One region of the Streptomyces sp. NPDC031670 genome, then DNA from elsewhere that is predicted to be linked to it. Evidence: riboswitches for the same ligand, from Rfam matches in the RefSeq annotation. Region 1 holds a riboswitch; each other region holds the start of a gene.
What was found. Region 1 has a riboswitch for cyclic di-AMP ahead of ACZ5ID_RS07050 (M23 family metallopeptidase). Riboswitches for the same ligand answer to the same signal wherever they lie in the genome.
Positions count from the first base shown of each region.

Region 2: another riboswitch for cyclic di-AMP. It lies ahead of ACZ5ID_RS19740 (M23 family metallopeptidase); the one in region 1 lies ahead of ACZ5ID_RS07050 (M23 family metallopeptidase).
Region 3: another riboswitch for cyclic di-AMP. It lies ahead of ACZ5ID_RS00755 (M23 family metallopeptidase); the one in region 1 lies ahead of ACZ5ID_RS07050 (M23 family metallopeptidase).
Region 4: another riboswitch for cyclic di-AMP. It lies ahead of ACZ5ID_RS11520 (transglycosylase SLT domain-containing protein); the one in region 1 lies ahead of ACZ5ID_RS07050 (M23 family metallopeptidase).

Region 1 covers NZ_JBVILC010000002.1:649,735-652,932, forward strand. Annotated here, with positions in the region: gene ACZ5ID_RS07040 (hypothetical protein) at 1-141, shown strand, start outside; gene ACZ5ID_RS07045 (PP2C family protein-serine/threonine phosphatase) at 204-1,406, shown strand; cyclic di-AMP (ydaO/yuaA leader) riboswitch at 1,562-1,743, shown strand; gene ACZ5ID_RS07050 (M23 family metallopeptidase) at 1,753-2,844, shown strand; gene ACZ5ID_RS07055 (aldo/keto reductase) at 2,911-3,198, shown strand, end outside.
Region 2 covers NZ_JBVILC010000009.1:313,845-317,042, reverse strand. Annotated here, with positions in the region: gene ACZ5ID_RS19745 (alpha-galactosidase) at 1-1,001, shown strand, start outside; cyclic di-AMP (ydaO/yuaA leader) riboswitch at 1,389-1,555, shown strand; gene ACZ5ID_RS19740 (M23 family metallopeptidase) at 1,560-2,483, shown strand; gene ACZ5ID_RS19735 (SGNH/GDSL hydrolase family protein) at 2,623-3,198, shown strand, end outside.
Region 3 covers NZ_JBVILC010000001.1:171,733-174,930, forward strand. Annotated here, with positions in the region: gene ACZ5ID_RS00750 (M16 family metallopeptidase) at 1-971, shown strand, start outside; cyclic di-AMP (ydaO/yuaA leader) riboswitch at 1,186-1,347, shown strand; gene ACZ5ID_RS00755 (M23 family metallopeptidase) at 1,360-2,130, shown strand; gene ACZ5ID_RS00760 (GntR family transcriptional regulator) at 2,336-3,013, shown strand.
Region 4 covers NZ_JBVILC010000004.1:450,255-453,452, forward strand. Annotated here, with positions in the region: gene ACZ5ID_RS11510 (LmeA family phospholipid-binding protein) at 1-308, opposite strand, end outside; gene ACZ5ID_RS11515 (TetR/AcrR family transcriptional regulator) at 302-895, opposite strand; gene ACZ5ID_RS11520 (transglycosylase SLT domain-containing protein) at 1,005-1,838, opposite strand; cyclic di-AMP (ydaO/yuaA leader) riboswitch at 1,843-2,027, opposite strand; gene ACZ5ID_RS11525 (oxidoreductase) at 2,379-3,198, opposite strand, start outside.

The sequences.
Region 1 (3,198 bases):
TCGCACGCCAGGGGCGCCGCCGCCGCCGTGCCCGGCGGTCCGGCGGTCCGGCGCCACGCCCGGGGGGCCTGCGTCCACGGCCGGCCCGGGCCCCGCCGCTGCCGGGCGCGGCTGATCGGCACGGGCGCCGACCGGCACTGAGGGGCGCGCGGCGCACCCGGTTGGCCGAGGAGCGTTCGCGGCGGGCCGCCGGGCCCGGCACCCTGAGTGGGGCGCGCGGGAACGCCGGCGGCCTGCGGACGGGCGGGAGACCACGGGTGCGGCAGCGATCGGACGGCGGCGGCCGGGAGGGCTCCCGGCGCCCGGCCCTGGTGCGTGCCCTGCCCGCGCTGCTGCTCGTTGCCGGGGTCGTCCTCGACGTGGCGACCCCGCCCGATCTGACCGCGGCGGCCCTGTTCGCCGCGGCCCCGCTGATCGCGGCCCCCTTCTTCGGCCCCCTCGGCACCGCCGTCGCGAGCACCTCCGCGGTCGGGGCGGTGCTGCTCACCGAGTACCTCCACGACATCCCCAGCACCGGGGAGGCGGTCAGCGAACTGTTCACCGTCACCACCGTCGGCGCCCTGGCCCTGCTCACCAACCGCATGCTGCGCCGCAGCGGCGAACGCCTGGCCTCGGCGCGGGTCATCGCGGAGACCGCCCAGCGCGCCGTCCTGCCCAGGCCCGCCGCGCGGATCGGCGGCCTCCAGGTGGCCGCGCGGTACGAGGCGGCCCAGGCCGGGGCGTTCATCGGCGGGGACCTCTTCGCCGTCCAGGACACGCCGTACGGGGTGCGCCTGGTCGTCGGGGACGTCCGGGGCAAGGGGCTGGAGGCGGTCGAGGCGGTGGCCGTGGTGATCGGGGCGTTCCGGGAGGCGGCCGAGCAGGAGACGACGCTGGAGGCGGTGGCCGGGCGGCTGGAGCGCGCGCTGACCCGCGAGGGCACCCGGCGCGACGGTCTGGACGCCTTCGAGGGGTTCACCACGGCCGTGCTCGCCGAGATCCCGCACGGCGCCACGACCGTACGGCTGGTGAACCGGGGCCACCCCGAACCGCTGCTCCTCCACGCCGACGGGGCGCTCGACGCGCTCACCCCGTCCGACCCCGCGCTGCCGCTGGGGATGGCGGAGCTCGGGGTGTGGCCGGACCGGGCGGACACCTACCCCTTCCCGCTCGGGGCGACGCTGCTCCTCTACACGGACGGCCTCTCCGAGGCGCGTTCGGTGGAGCCGCCCGGGGTCTTCTACGACCCGCACGAGCGGCTGCGCGGCCGGATCTTCCCGGGGCCGGAACAGGTCCTGGACGCGCTCGTCGACGATGTGCGCAGACATACGGGCGGGGGCGCGAACGACGACATGGCGCTGCTGGCGGTCGGGCGGCCCGCGGCGGGGCAGCCGGAGCGGCGGCGGACGATGCCGGTGGTGCCGTGACCGTCCGTGGCCGAACGGCGTCCTTACGCACCGGAATTGACGCACCATCAGCGGCTGTCCCGGGCGATTGCCCGGAACGGCTTGGAATCCGGTCCGCCTGTCTATTAACGTTCGATAACGCAGCGCGGTCGTCCCAGCCGTCGTAGAGGCGGCACCGTGCGCACGCGCCGAATTCCGCAAGGGAACCGGGGAACCACCACCTGGGGTGAATCGAGCACCTTCGTACCGTCGAAAAGGTGCCCGTAGGAGACCTTCCTGCTCCGAATCCTCCCCCAAGCTCTCAAGGAGCAGGGGGGACCCCCCACCGCTGACCCGGTAGGCGAGAAGGAAGGAAAGGAGCGCCCCCGTGGCGTCCAACGAGCCTGCCCTCGGCACCCCGCCGCTTCCCCCCGTCACCCCGTACGGGACCGCGCCCAGCGACACCGGCGTGTGGGAGGAGTGGAACCCCACGGAGGAGTCCGTGGCCTCGGTGCGCGGCCGGCACCGCGTCATCAAGCAGCGCGGCGGCCTCGCCCGCAGCTCCACCGTCCTCGGCGTCGGCGTCATCGCGGCCGTCGGCGCGGGCGGCATGGCCAGTGCGCAGACCAAGCCGCCGGTCTCCATATCCCTGCCCGACTCCGTCGCGGACAATCTCCCCGATGTGAAGTCCCTGCCGGGCGTCGGCGCACTGATCGCCGACATCGCGGGCGACGACACGGGCGACGACACCGGCGACGCCTCTCCGGCCGCCCGGGCCGACAGATCCGTCGCCGACGCGCCCCTCACCATGGCGGGCGTCTCCCGGGCCGCCGCCGAACAGGGCGCCACGGGCGCCGGTGAGGCCCTGCGCGCCCGCATCCTCCAGCAGGCCGAGCAGCAGCAGAACAACGCCGAGGCCGAGGCGAGGGCAGCCGCCGAGAAGACCGCGGCGCAGCAGGCGGCGGCCGAGGCGAAGTCCGCGCAGAGCGCCGCCCGGCAGAAGGCCGAGGCGGCGAAGAAGGCCGCCGAGGAGGCCGCCGCGAAGAAGGCCGAGGAGGAGCGGCTGGCCGAGCTCGCCAAGAGCTACTCGCTCCCGGTCGCCTCGTACACGATCACCTCCACCTTCGGCGAGGCCGGCTCGATGTGGTCCTCCGGCCACCACACCGGCCTCGACTTCGCCGCCCCCACCGGCACCCCCCTCAAGGCGGTCCACGGCGGCACGGTCAAGTCCGCGGGCTGGTCCGGCTCGTACGGCTACCGCACGGTCGTCGAGCTGGAGGACGGCTCGGAGCTCTGGTACTGCCACCAGTCCTCCATCGCGGTCAGCGCCGGGCAGAAGGTGACGACGGGCGAGACGATCGGCCGCGTCGGCGCCACCGGCAATGTGACGGGCCCGCATCTGCACCTGGAGGTGCACACCCCGGACGGCACCGGCGTCGACCCGATGACGTGGCTGCGGTCCAAGGGCCTCACCCCCTGACCCGCGCGCGGCCCGGGGGTTGCGGGGGTGCGGAATAGCCGTGCCCCGCCGCTCCGTTCACCCTCCATGACCTCTCTGCGCCCGCTCGGCTCCTCCGACCTGTCCGTCTTCCCGCTCGCCCTGGGCGGCAACGTCTTCGGCTGGACCGCCGACGAGGCCGCCTCGTTCGCGGTGCTCGACGCGTACACCGAGGCGGGCGGCAACTTCGTGGACACCGCCGACGTGTACTCCGCGTGGGCGCCGGGCAACGAGGGCGGCGAGTCCGAGCGGATCATCGGCCGGTGGCTGGCGGCGCGCGGCAACCGCGAGGACGTCGTGCTCGCCACCAAGGGCGGCGGGCACCCCGCGTTCAAG
Region 2 (3,198 bases), on a different contig from region 1:
CGCTCGCGGACGACGTGCACGCGCTGGGCATGCGGTTCGGGATCTGGGTCGAGCCGGAGATGGTCAACCCCGACAGCGCGCTGTACCGGGCGCGTCCGGAGTGGGTGCAGCACCACAGCGGCCGGCGGCGCACCGAGTTCCGCAATCAGCTCGTCCTCAACCTCGCCCGCCCGGACGTCCAGGAGTACCTCTGGGAGCGGCTGGACGGGCTGCTCACCGAGGTGCCCGTCGACTATGTGAAGTGGGACTTCAACCGCTGCTTCAGCGACGCGGGCTGGCCGGGCGAGGCATATCCGCAGCGGCTCTGGATCGATCACGTACGCGCGCTGTACGGACTCCTCGACCGGCTGCGGACGGCCCACCCGGCGGTCGACTTCGAGTCCTGCTCGGGCGGCGGCGGCCGGATCGACCTCGGCATTCTCTCCCGTACCGACCAGGTGTGGACCTCCGACAACACCGACCCGCTGGACCGGCTCGCCATCCAGCACGGCTTCAGCCAGCTGCACCCGGCCCGGGTGATGGCCGCCTGGGTCACCGACAGCCCCAACACCCTGCTCAACGGCCGCCGCAGCAGCCTGCGCTTCCGCTTCCTGAGCGCCATGGCCGGGGTGCTCGGCATCGGCGGGGACCTCGCGCGGTGGAGCGAGGACGAACTGGCCGAGGCGCGCGGGTGGGTGGATCTCTACAAGGAGATCCGGCCGGTGGTGCAGCTGGGGGAGCAGTACCGGCTGCGGCCCCCGGACGGCGGGCTGAGCGCCGTCCAGTACGTGCGCGGCGACGACACCGTCGTCCTGGCCCACCTCCAGGCCCAGCACCACGGGGAGCGGCCCCCGGCCGTGCGGCTGCGCGCGCTGGACCCGGCGGCGGCCTACCGGTGCCTGGACACCGGTGCCGTGCACAGGGGGGCGCTCCTGCTGCACCGGGGCCTGGACACCGGACTCCGGGGGGATCTTGACGCGGCGCTGTTCCGCTTCCGGCGGGTGGGCGCGGGTCGCGGGTGAGGAGGGCCCCCGCGGCGAGCAAGGTAAAGACCCCTATTCGCGTGTATGTGCTGAAAACGGACAGCATGTGCGATAGGGGGCGAGAGGGTTGAAGTGGGTGGAACGTTCGTCCGGATTGGGCGATTTGATGGACCATGTCCATCTCCTCGGCGAGAAGGGGAGGTTGCCCGTGAGCAGCGTCATATCCGTGACGTTCCGTGGTGGCGGGCGCCGATGAATTCCCCCGCCCGGCCGGGCCTGTTGGGAATGCGGGTCCACGCAGGGTGACCGCAATTCCGGTGTGAATTCCCGGCCGGGAATGCCGAGAGGAAATCGGCACTTGTCGTGGCCCGCCGGGCTCGCTTACCGTCACCGCAATCCGGGTGGACCGCCGAATCCTGCCACCGCTCGGAATCCGCACCCATCCACGCGTGGCAGGAGCGGGGGACCCAGGTAAGCGCCGTCCGGAATTCCGGCACGGCTCGGGGTGAAGCCGAAGCACCATGACCGGTGCCCCGGCCGGGCAGCTCCAGCCCGAACCCGACAGCTCACCTCGCAGGCGCCGGAGAGGAATTCGCCATGCCCGCGAAGGGTAAGCACCGCCGTCCCAAGTCCAGCCCGATATCCCGGGGCATGGTCGCCGCCGGTACGGGTGGCGCCGCACTCGCCATCCCCCTGCTCGGTGCCACCGGAGCGCACGCCGCGGTGCAGACCGCCGCGCCCGCCACCGCTCCCCAGCAGGCCACCCGCAGCGCCGGGACCCTCGCCGCCGCCGCGCCCCAGGCCGCGCCGACCACGTACAAGGTCAAGAGCGGCGACTGCCTCTCGCGGATCGCCGAGGACCACCGGCTCGGTGGCTGGCAGCGGCTCTACCGGGACAACCGCGAGGTCATCGGCTCCGACCCGGCGCTGATCCGCCCGGGCATGAAGCTGGTCCTCGGTGCCAAGGCCAAGACGGGCGCGCCGCACGGCTCCGGCACGGCGAGCACGCACGAGTCCGGCACGAAGACGACGGCCCCCCAGACCCGCACCCCGGCGCCCTCTTCGCCCGCCCCGGCCATCCACGCCTCCACCACCGCGGACCAGGGTTCCTCCGCCGGTTTCCGCGCGCCCCTCGACAGCGTGAGCATCGGCACCCCGTACCGCATGGCCGGATCCATGTGGTCCAGCGGCTACCACACGGGCGTCGACTTCGCGGCCGAGACCGGCACCACGGTCAAGGCGGTCGGCGCGGGTACGGTCGTCTCGGCCGGGTGGGGCGGCGCCTACGGCAACCAGGTCGTCATCCGGCACGCGGACGGCATGTACTCCCAGTACGCCCACCTCTCGCAGCTCTCCGTCTCGGCCGGGCAGAGCGTGACCGCGGGCCAGCAGCTCGGACTCTCCGGTGCCACCGGCAACGTCACCGGCCCGCACCTGCACTTCGAGATCCGCACCACGCCCGACTACGGCTCGGACGTCGACCCGATCGCCTACCTCAGGCAGCAGGGCGCCACCCTCTGACCGACCCGGACTGTCCGGTGAGCCGGGGGTATTCGGCGTATTCCCGCTGGGGGAAACTGACCGGGTGGTCTATATCACCCACCGTCAACCCCTCCTTACGGTCGCGTAGGTCACACCGTTAAGGGAAAGATATGGTCTCGTGGCAGACGATTCGAGATCATTCAACAGCGGTACGTTCGGGTCGTACACGGCGATCGGCGACAGCTTCACGGAAGGTGTCGGCGACCCCGGCCCGGACGGGGCGTTCGTCGGCTGGGCGGACAGGTTCGCCGTGCTACTGGCAGATCAGCGACCGGAGGGGGCCTTTCGCTATGCCAATCTCGCGGTCCGCGGCAGGCTCCTCGACCAGATCGTCGAGGAGCAGGTACCACGGGCCAAGGAGCTCAAACCCGACCTGGTGACCTTCTGCGCGGGGGGCAACGACATCATCCGGCCGGGCAGTGACCCGGACGACGTGGCCGAGCGCTTCGAGCGCGCGGTCGCGGACCTGAAGAGCACGATTCCCACGGTGATGGTGACCACCGGGTTCGACACGCGCGGGGTGCCGGTCTTCAAGCACCTGCGCGGCAAGGTGGCGACGTACACCGCGCATGTGCGCTCCATCGCCGACCGCTACGGGTGCCCGGTGCTCGACCTGTGGTCGCTGAAGTCCGTCCAGGACAGGCGGGCGTGGGACGTCGACCGGCTGCATCTGTCGGCCGAGGGGCACACCCGG
Region 3 (3,198 bases), on a different contig from region 1:
AGGTCGACCGCCTGGTGCGCAACCGCCTCGACGAGATCCCGCACGAGCTGGCCAACCCGGCGCGCCGCGCCGCCCAGCAGCTCTCCCGGGAGCTCTTCCCGGCCAGTGCGCGCATGTCCCGCCCGCGCCAGGGCACCGAGGAGACCGTCGCGCGGATCGACGCCGCGGCGGTACGGGCCTTCTACGAGGCGTACGTACGCCCCGCCGCGGCCACCGCGGTGGTCGTGGGCGATCTGGGCGCCACCGACCTGGACGCCATCCTGGCGGACACCCTGGGCGCCTGGACCGGCACCCCGGCCGAGGAGCGTCCGATGCCGCCGGTCACCGCCGACGACACCGGCCGCGTGGTCATCGTGGACCGGCCGGGCGCCGTCCAGACGCAGCTCCTGATCGGCCGGATCGGTCCGGACCGCCACGACCGCGTCTGGCCCGCCCAGGTCCTCGGGACGTACTGCCTGGGCGGCACGCTCACCTCCCGCCTGGACCGCGTCCTGCGCGAGGAGAAGGGCTACACCTACGGAGTGCGCTCGTACGGCCAGGTGCTGCGCTCCGGTCCGGAGGGCACCGGCGCCGCCATGCTCGCCATCAGCGGCTCGGTGGACACGCCCAACACCGGCCCGGCCCTGGACGACCTGTGGACGGTGCTGCGCAAGCTCGCCGCCGAGGGGCTGACGGACGCCGAGCGCGAGACCGCCGTGCAGAACCTGGTGGGTGTGGCCCCGCTGAAGTACGAGACGGCCGCCGCCGTCGCCGGGACGCTGGCCGACCAGGTCGAGCAGCACCTCCCGGACGACTTCCAGGCGCAGTTGTACGCGCGCCTGGCCGACACCGGCACCGTGGAGGCCACGGCCGCGGTCGTCAGCGCCTTCCCGGTGGACCGTCTGGTGACGGTCCTCGTCGGAGACGCGGCGCAGATCGAGGAGCCCGTCAAGGCCCTCGGAATCGGTGAAGTCACCGTCGTGGCGGGCTGATTGAGCCGTCCGCCGAGGACGGGCGGACGATTCGGGTGAGGACCCCGGTGGCCGAGTGGCCACCGGGGTCCCCCTTTATGCCCGTTTTGTTGGGGAGGTTGCCTGTCTGTCATGTGGCGTGCGCAACAAAAAGTCGTGTCTGTTTGGTGATTGAAAGATCAGCCGTCTAGCGTCAGTCCGGCTGTCCGTCACCACCCGTCGCAGCCGCGGCACCGGACAGTCATCGCCGAGTCCCCAACTGGCGCGAGCCAGGGGAGCCGGGGACCCACTCAGTCCCTGGGGTGAATCGGACGCCTCCGTCCCGCGGAGGGGCCCGTAGGAGACCTTCCAGCTCCGAACCCGTCAGCTAACCCGGTAGGCGAGATGGAAGGAAAGGAACCGCCTCTCCATGGCGTTCACCCGTGCCACCGGGAAGCACCGTCGGCCCAGCGCCGTGTCGCGCAAGAGCGCGAACATAGCGGGCATCGCCACCCTCGCCACCGCCGGAGTCGTGGGCACCCTCGCCTCGCCGGCCATGGCCGCCGACAGCTCGGCGCCCGCCGCCGCCTCGGTCGAGGACACCGGCATCACCCAGGCCATCGTGATCGGTGACTCCCTCGCCGACCGGATCGACGCCCAGGCCGCCGCCCAGAAGCACGCCGCCGACAAGGCCCGCGCCGCCGCCGAGGCGAAGCGCAAGGCCGAGGCGAGGGCCAAGGAGGAGCGCGCCGCCAAGGAGCGCGCCGCCCGCGAGGCCGAGCGTAAGCGCCTCAACTCCTTCGTCGCCCCGATCGAGGGCGGTTACGTCTCCACCGGCTACAAGACCGGCGGCTCGATCTGGTCCTCCGGCAGCCACACCGGCATCGACTTCCACGCGGGCGAGGGCACCCCGGTGCACGCGGTCGGCCTGGGCACCGTCGTCGAGGCGGGCTGGGGCGGCGCCTACGGCAACAACATCGTGATCCGGATGAACGACGGCACGTACACGCAGTACGGCCACCTCTCGTCCATCGGGGTGTACGTCGGCCAGCGCGTCGAGCCGGGCCAGCAGATCGCCCTCTCCGGCAACACCGGCAACACCACCGGCCCGCACCTCCACTTCGAGGCCCGCACGGCCCCGACGTACGGCTCGGACATCGACCCGATGGCGTACCTGCGCTCGCACGGCGTCAACGTCTGACCCGGCCGTCCCCGCACCGAACCGCAAGCCCCCGCCGCGTCGCGCCGGGGGCTTCGGCGTGCCGTCCGGCGCACGTACCCCGCCGGTGGCCAAAAGATATGCATTGCATACGGCACGTCACCGGGAATTAACAGGCGCTGGAATAGAGTCGCCGAACAGGCGTCGATCGACCGCGTTTCGCGGGGATTAAGGCGGAGGTTCGGTCATGCGCATTCCCGCGCAATCGGTATGCACGGCAATCCGCGACGACATCGTCGCGGGGCTCTTCGCGCGCGGCAGCCGGCTCACCGAGGAAGTGCTCGCACGGCGGTACGGGGTCTCCCGCGTCCCGGTCCGCGAGGCGCTGCGCACGCTGGAGTCCGAGGGGTTCGTCACCACGCGCCGGCACGCCGGTGCCTGCGTCGCCGAGCCGACCGAGCAGGAGGCGGCCGACCTGCTCGAACTGCGCGCCATGCTGGAGCCGCTGGCCGCCTCGCGCGCCGCCGCCCGGCGCACCGAGGCCCATCTGAAGGTGCTGCGCGGGCTGGTCAGGCTCGGCCAGGACCGTGTCCGGCGGGCCCAGGGCGAGGATCTGCGCTCGCTGGACGGCTGGTTCCACGAGACGCTCGCCCAGGCCTCCGGCAGCCCCGGCCTCATCGCGCTGCTCACCCAGCTGCGACACAAGATCGCCTGGATGTACGTGGTGGAGCGGCCGGCGCTGCCCGCCGAGTGCTGGGCGGAGCACGCGGCGATCGTGGACGCGCTGGCGCGCGGCGACGCCGAACGGGCCAGGTCGCTGGCCGCCCGCCACGCCGAGCGCGCGTTTTCCGCCCATCGGCTGCGGCGTCCGGCGGACGTGAGGATCCCGCAACATGCAGTAAACACCGCGAGCGTCCGTGCTTAACAAGGTCGCCGTATACAAAGAAGTGATTCGGCGGGGTTCTTCCGTGCTGCCCGAAATCAGCCCGGAAAGTGGGGGCGGGGGCGGCGGGTCCGTGTCACTGGGCGAATAAGCCGGAGCCTACGCGGGGGGAAAGGAAAGGAGCCGCGGACCCGGAATTCAGGGTCCGCGGCTCCGATCGCGAAGTG
Region 4 (3,198 bases), on a different contig from region 1:
TCGACGGTCAGCGTGGTGATCGGGAGCCGGCCGCCGTCGCGGCCCGCGGGTATGCCGGAGGCCTCGATGTCGACGCGGTCGAGCGTGCCTCCGGCCAGCTGGGTCAGTACGGGGAAACCGTGCACCTCCACATGGGGTGCGGTCGTGAGCCCCTGGGCCTTCTGGAACGCGTCGGCCGTACGGTGTTCCGTCCAGGCGGCTGCGGCCCGGTCCCCCGCCACGCCCAGCCCGGCCAGCACCACCACGGCGACGGCGTACTTGCGCCACCCCCGCAGCGCCCGGCCCGCCACGGCACGCGCCCTCAGCACGCGGCCCCCTCACCGGTCACGGGGTCCGCGCAGATCCCGCACGCGGCACGGAAGGCGCTCAGCAGCGGGGCGCGCAGCAGCTCGTCCGGTATGTCCTGGCGGGCGGCGACGGTGCTGACCAGGCCGGTCACGGCCAGCTGCGCCCGGATCGTGCCCGCCAGGTCGTCCGCGTCGGCGAAGGCGGCCAGCGTCTCGGTGCGGTGGTCGCCGAGATCTCCCATGCCCGCCACCCCGGCGAGCGCGCCGGGCAGTACCGGCAGCCCGGAGTTGAAGAGCAGGGCGAGCCGGGAGCGGTGGCGCAGCGCCAGGTCGACGAGATCGGCCGAGGCCCGCAGATGGCGCTCGGGCCCCTGCGGCAGGGCGCCCCAGGTGGCCCGCAACGCGGCGAACTCGGTCAGCGGACCGATGAGGGTCGCCGCGAGCAGTCGTTCCTTGGAGGGGAAACGGTGCAGCAGCCCGGTCTTGGAGTAGCCGACCCGGTCCGCGATCTCCTGCACCGAGGTGCCGAGGTAGCCCTGGGCGGTGAAGAGCTCGGCGGCGGCCTCGATGATCTCGGCGTCGAGTTCGGCGCGCGTCGGGCGTGGCATGCGGTCCTCCCCTGAGCCTGGTCACGCCACCGTAACAGACCATCTGGTCCCTGATGGACCAGATGGTCTGAGGGTCGCGCGCGAAAGGGAGGGAGCGGGAGGCCTTCGGTCAGTAGGCGCCGTTCACGTTGTCGATGGAGCCGTACGTCTTCGCCGCGTAGTTGCAGGCGGCGACGATGTTGGCGACGGGGTCGTAGCTGTCCGTCGAGGTACCGGGCACGTGGAAGGCCTGGAAGGTGGGGTCGATGACCTGGAGCAGACCCTTGGAGGGGGTGCCGGCGACGGCGTTGGAGTCCCAGTTGTTGATGGCGAAGGGGTTGCCCGACGACTCGCGCATGACATTGCGGTAGATGCCGTCGTAGGAGCCGGGGATGCCGTGCTGGGCCATGATGTCCAGCGACTGCCGGATCCAGCCGTCCAGATCGTTGCCGTACGCCTTCGTCACGGTGGCGCTCGCCTGCTGGAGCGGCGCGCTCGTCCGCGCCGAACGGTCGGCCCGGGCCGGGGTGGCGGCGCGGCCGGCGGAGGCGGCCTTGGCCTTCTGACCCACCGTCAGTGCGAGGCCGGGATGGATCAGCGCCGGGTTGCCGCCGATGGCCTGGCGGTTGTCCTGGTACAGCTTCTTCCAGCCGCCGCTCACATCGAGGTCCTGGGCGATCTTGGAGAGGGTGTCCCCCGCGACGACGGAGTAGGTCGTCGGGGCAGCCTTCGCCGCGGTGGCCCTGGCCGCGACGATCGGCTTGGCGGACACCGCGCCCTTGACGGCCGCGACGGCGGAGGCGGCCCTCACGGCGCCGGCGTGGGGGGCAGCCGAGGGTGCGGCACCGGCGCTCGTCGCGCCGATCACCGGAATGATGAGCGCGGCGCCGCCCGTGCCCGCGGCGGCGATACCGCGGGTCAGGCTGCTGGACTTGGGGCGGCGGTGCTTACCCTTTGCAGGCATGGCGAATTCCTCTCCTTCGCCTGCGAGGTGAGCTGTCGGGTTCGGGCGAGAGCTGCCCGGCCGCGCTGCACGCGGCTTCACCCCGAGCCGTTCCGTCATCCGGATCCGGCGACTACCTGGGTCCCCCGCTCCTGCCTTTTCGTGTGTGGGAGGTTTCCGGACAGCGGCAGGATTCGGCGGTCCATCCGGATTTGAGCGAGACCGTAATCGAATAGGACCGGCCGAAACAAGAGCGTGAATTCATTCCGCGGCCGGATAGAAAGATCCACCGCGGACGGGGATACGGGCGCACTTCTCCCCGTATCCCCAACTCGCCTTCCACGGAACGGAATACGCGCGTCACCGGGGCGCGCCCACGCACACCCCGAGTGACCCACTTCACTTTTCCTGGCGGCTTCACGCGGACTTCTCCGCACACCCACGGGGGAAAGAACAGCCCCTCGCGGCACCCAAAAGAAAAGCTAAGCCCCTTTATCATTCCCAATGAATAGATTGACGACATAGGAACGAAAAAGGCTGTACGTGGCTCATTCCGGACATCTAGGCGTCCGGCGACTCCAGCAGTGCCATCTCCTCGTCCGTGAGCCGCAGCGCGCCCGCGGCCACGTTCTCCACCAGATGGTCCGGGTTGCCGGTCCCCGGGATGGCCAGCACGTGCGCGCCCTGCTGAAGCGTCCAGGCGAGGCGGATCTGGGCGGGCGTCGCCCCGTGCGCGCGGGCGACCGCGAGGACCGCCTCGCCGTCCCCGCCACCGTGCCCCGCCCCGCTCTCGCGCCCCTCGCCGGCGATGGCGAAGAAGGGGACGAACGCGATGCCCTGTTCACCGCAGAGGCGCAGCACCTCGTCGGAGCCCGTACGCCTGCTGTCCAGCCCGTACCGGTTCTGCACACAGACCACCGGCGCGATCGCCTGGGCCTCCGCCAGGTGCTCGGGCCCGATGTTGGAGATGCCCAGGTGGCGGATGAGGCCCGCCTCGCGCAGCTCGGCCAGTGCGCCGAAGTGCTCGGCGAGCGAACCGGGCCCGTTGAGGCGCAGGTTGACCACGTCGAGGTGGTCGCGGCCGAGCTGGCGCAGGTTCTCCTCCACCTGGCCGCGCAGTTGCTCCGGGGTCGCCCAGGGGAGCCATGCGCCGGACGCGTCGCGCGCCGGGCCGACCTTGGTGACGATGACCAGATCGTCCCGGTAGGGCGCCAGCGCCCGGTTGATCAGTTCGTTGGCGGAACGGACCCGGGAGAAGTAGAAAGCGGCGGTGTCGATGTGGTTGACGCCGAGTTCGACCGCGCGCCGCAGTACACCGAGGGACCGCTCGCGGTCGCTCGGTGTACCGAGGTCGAATGCGGCGCTCCCGGTCAGGCGCATC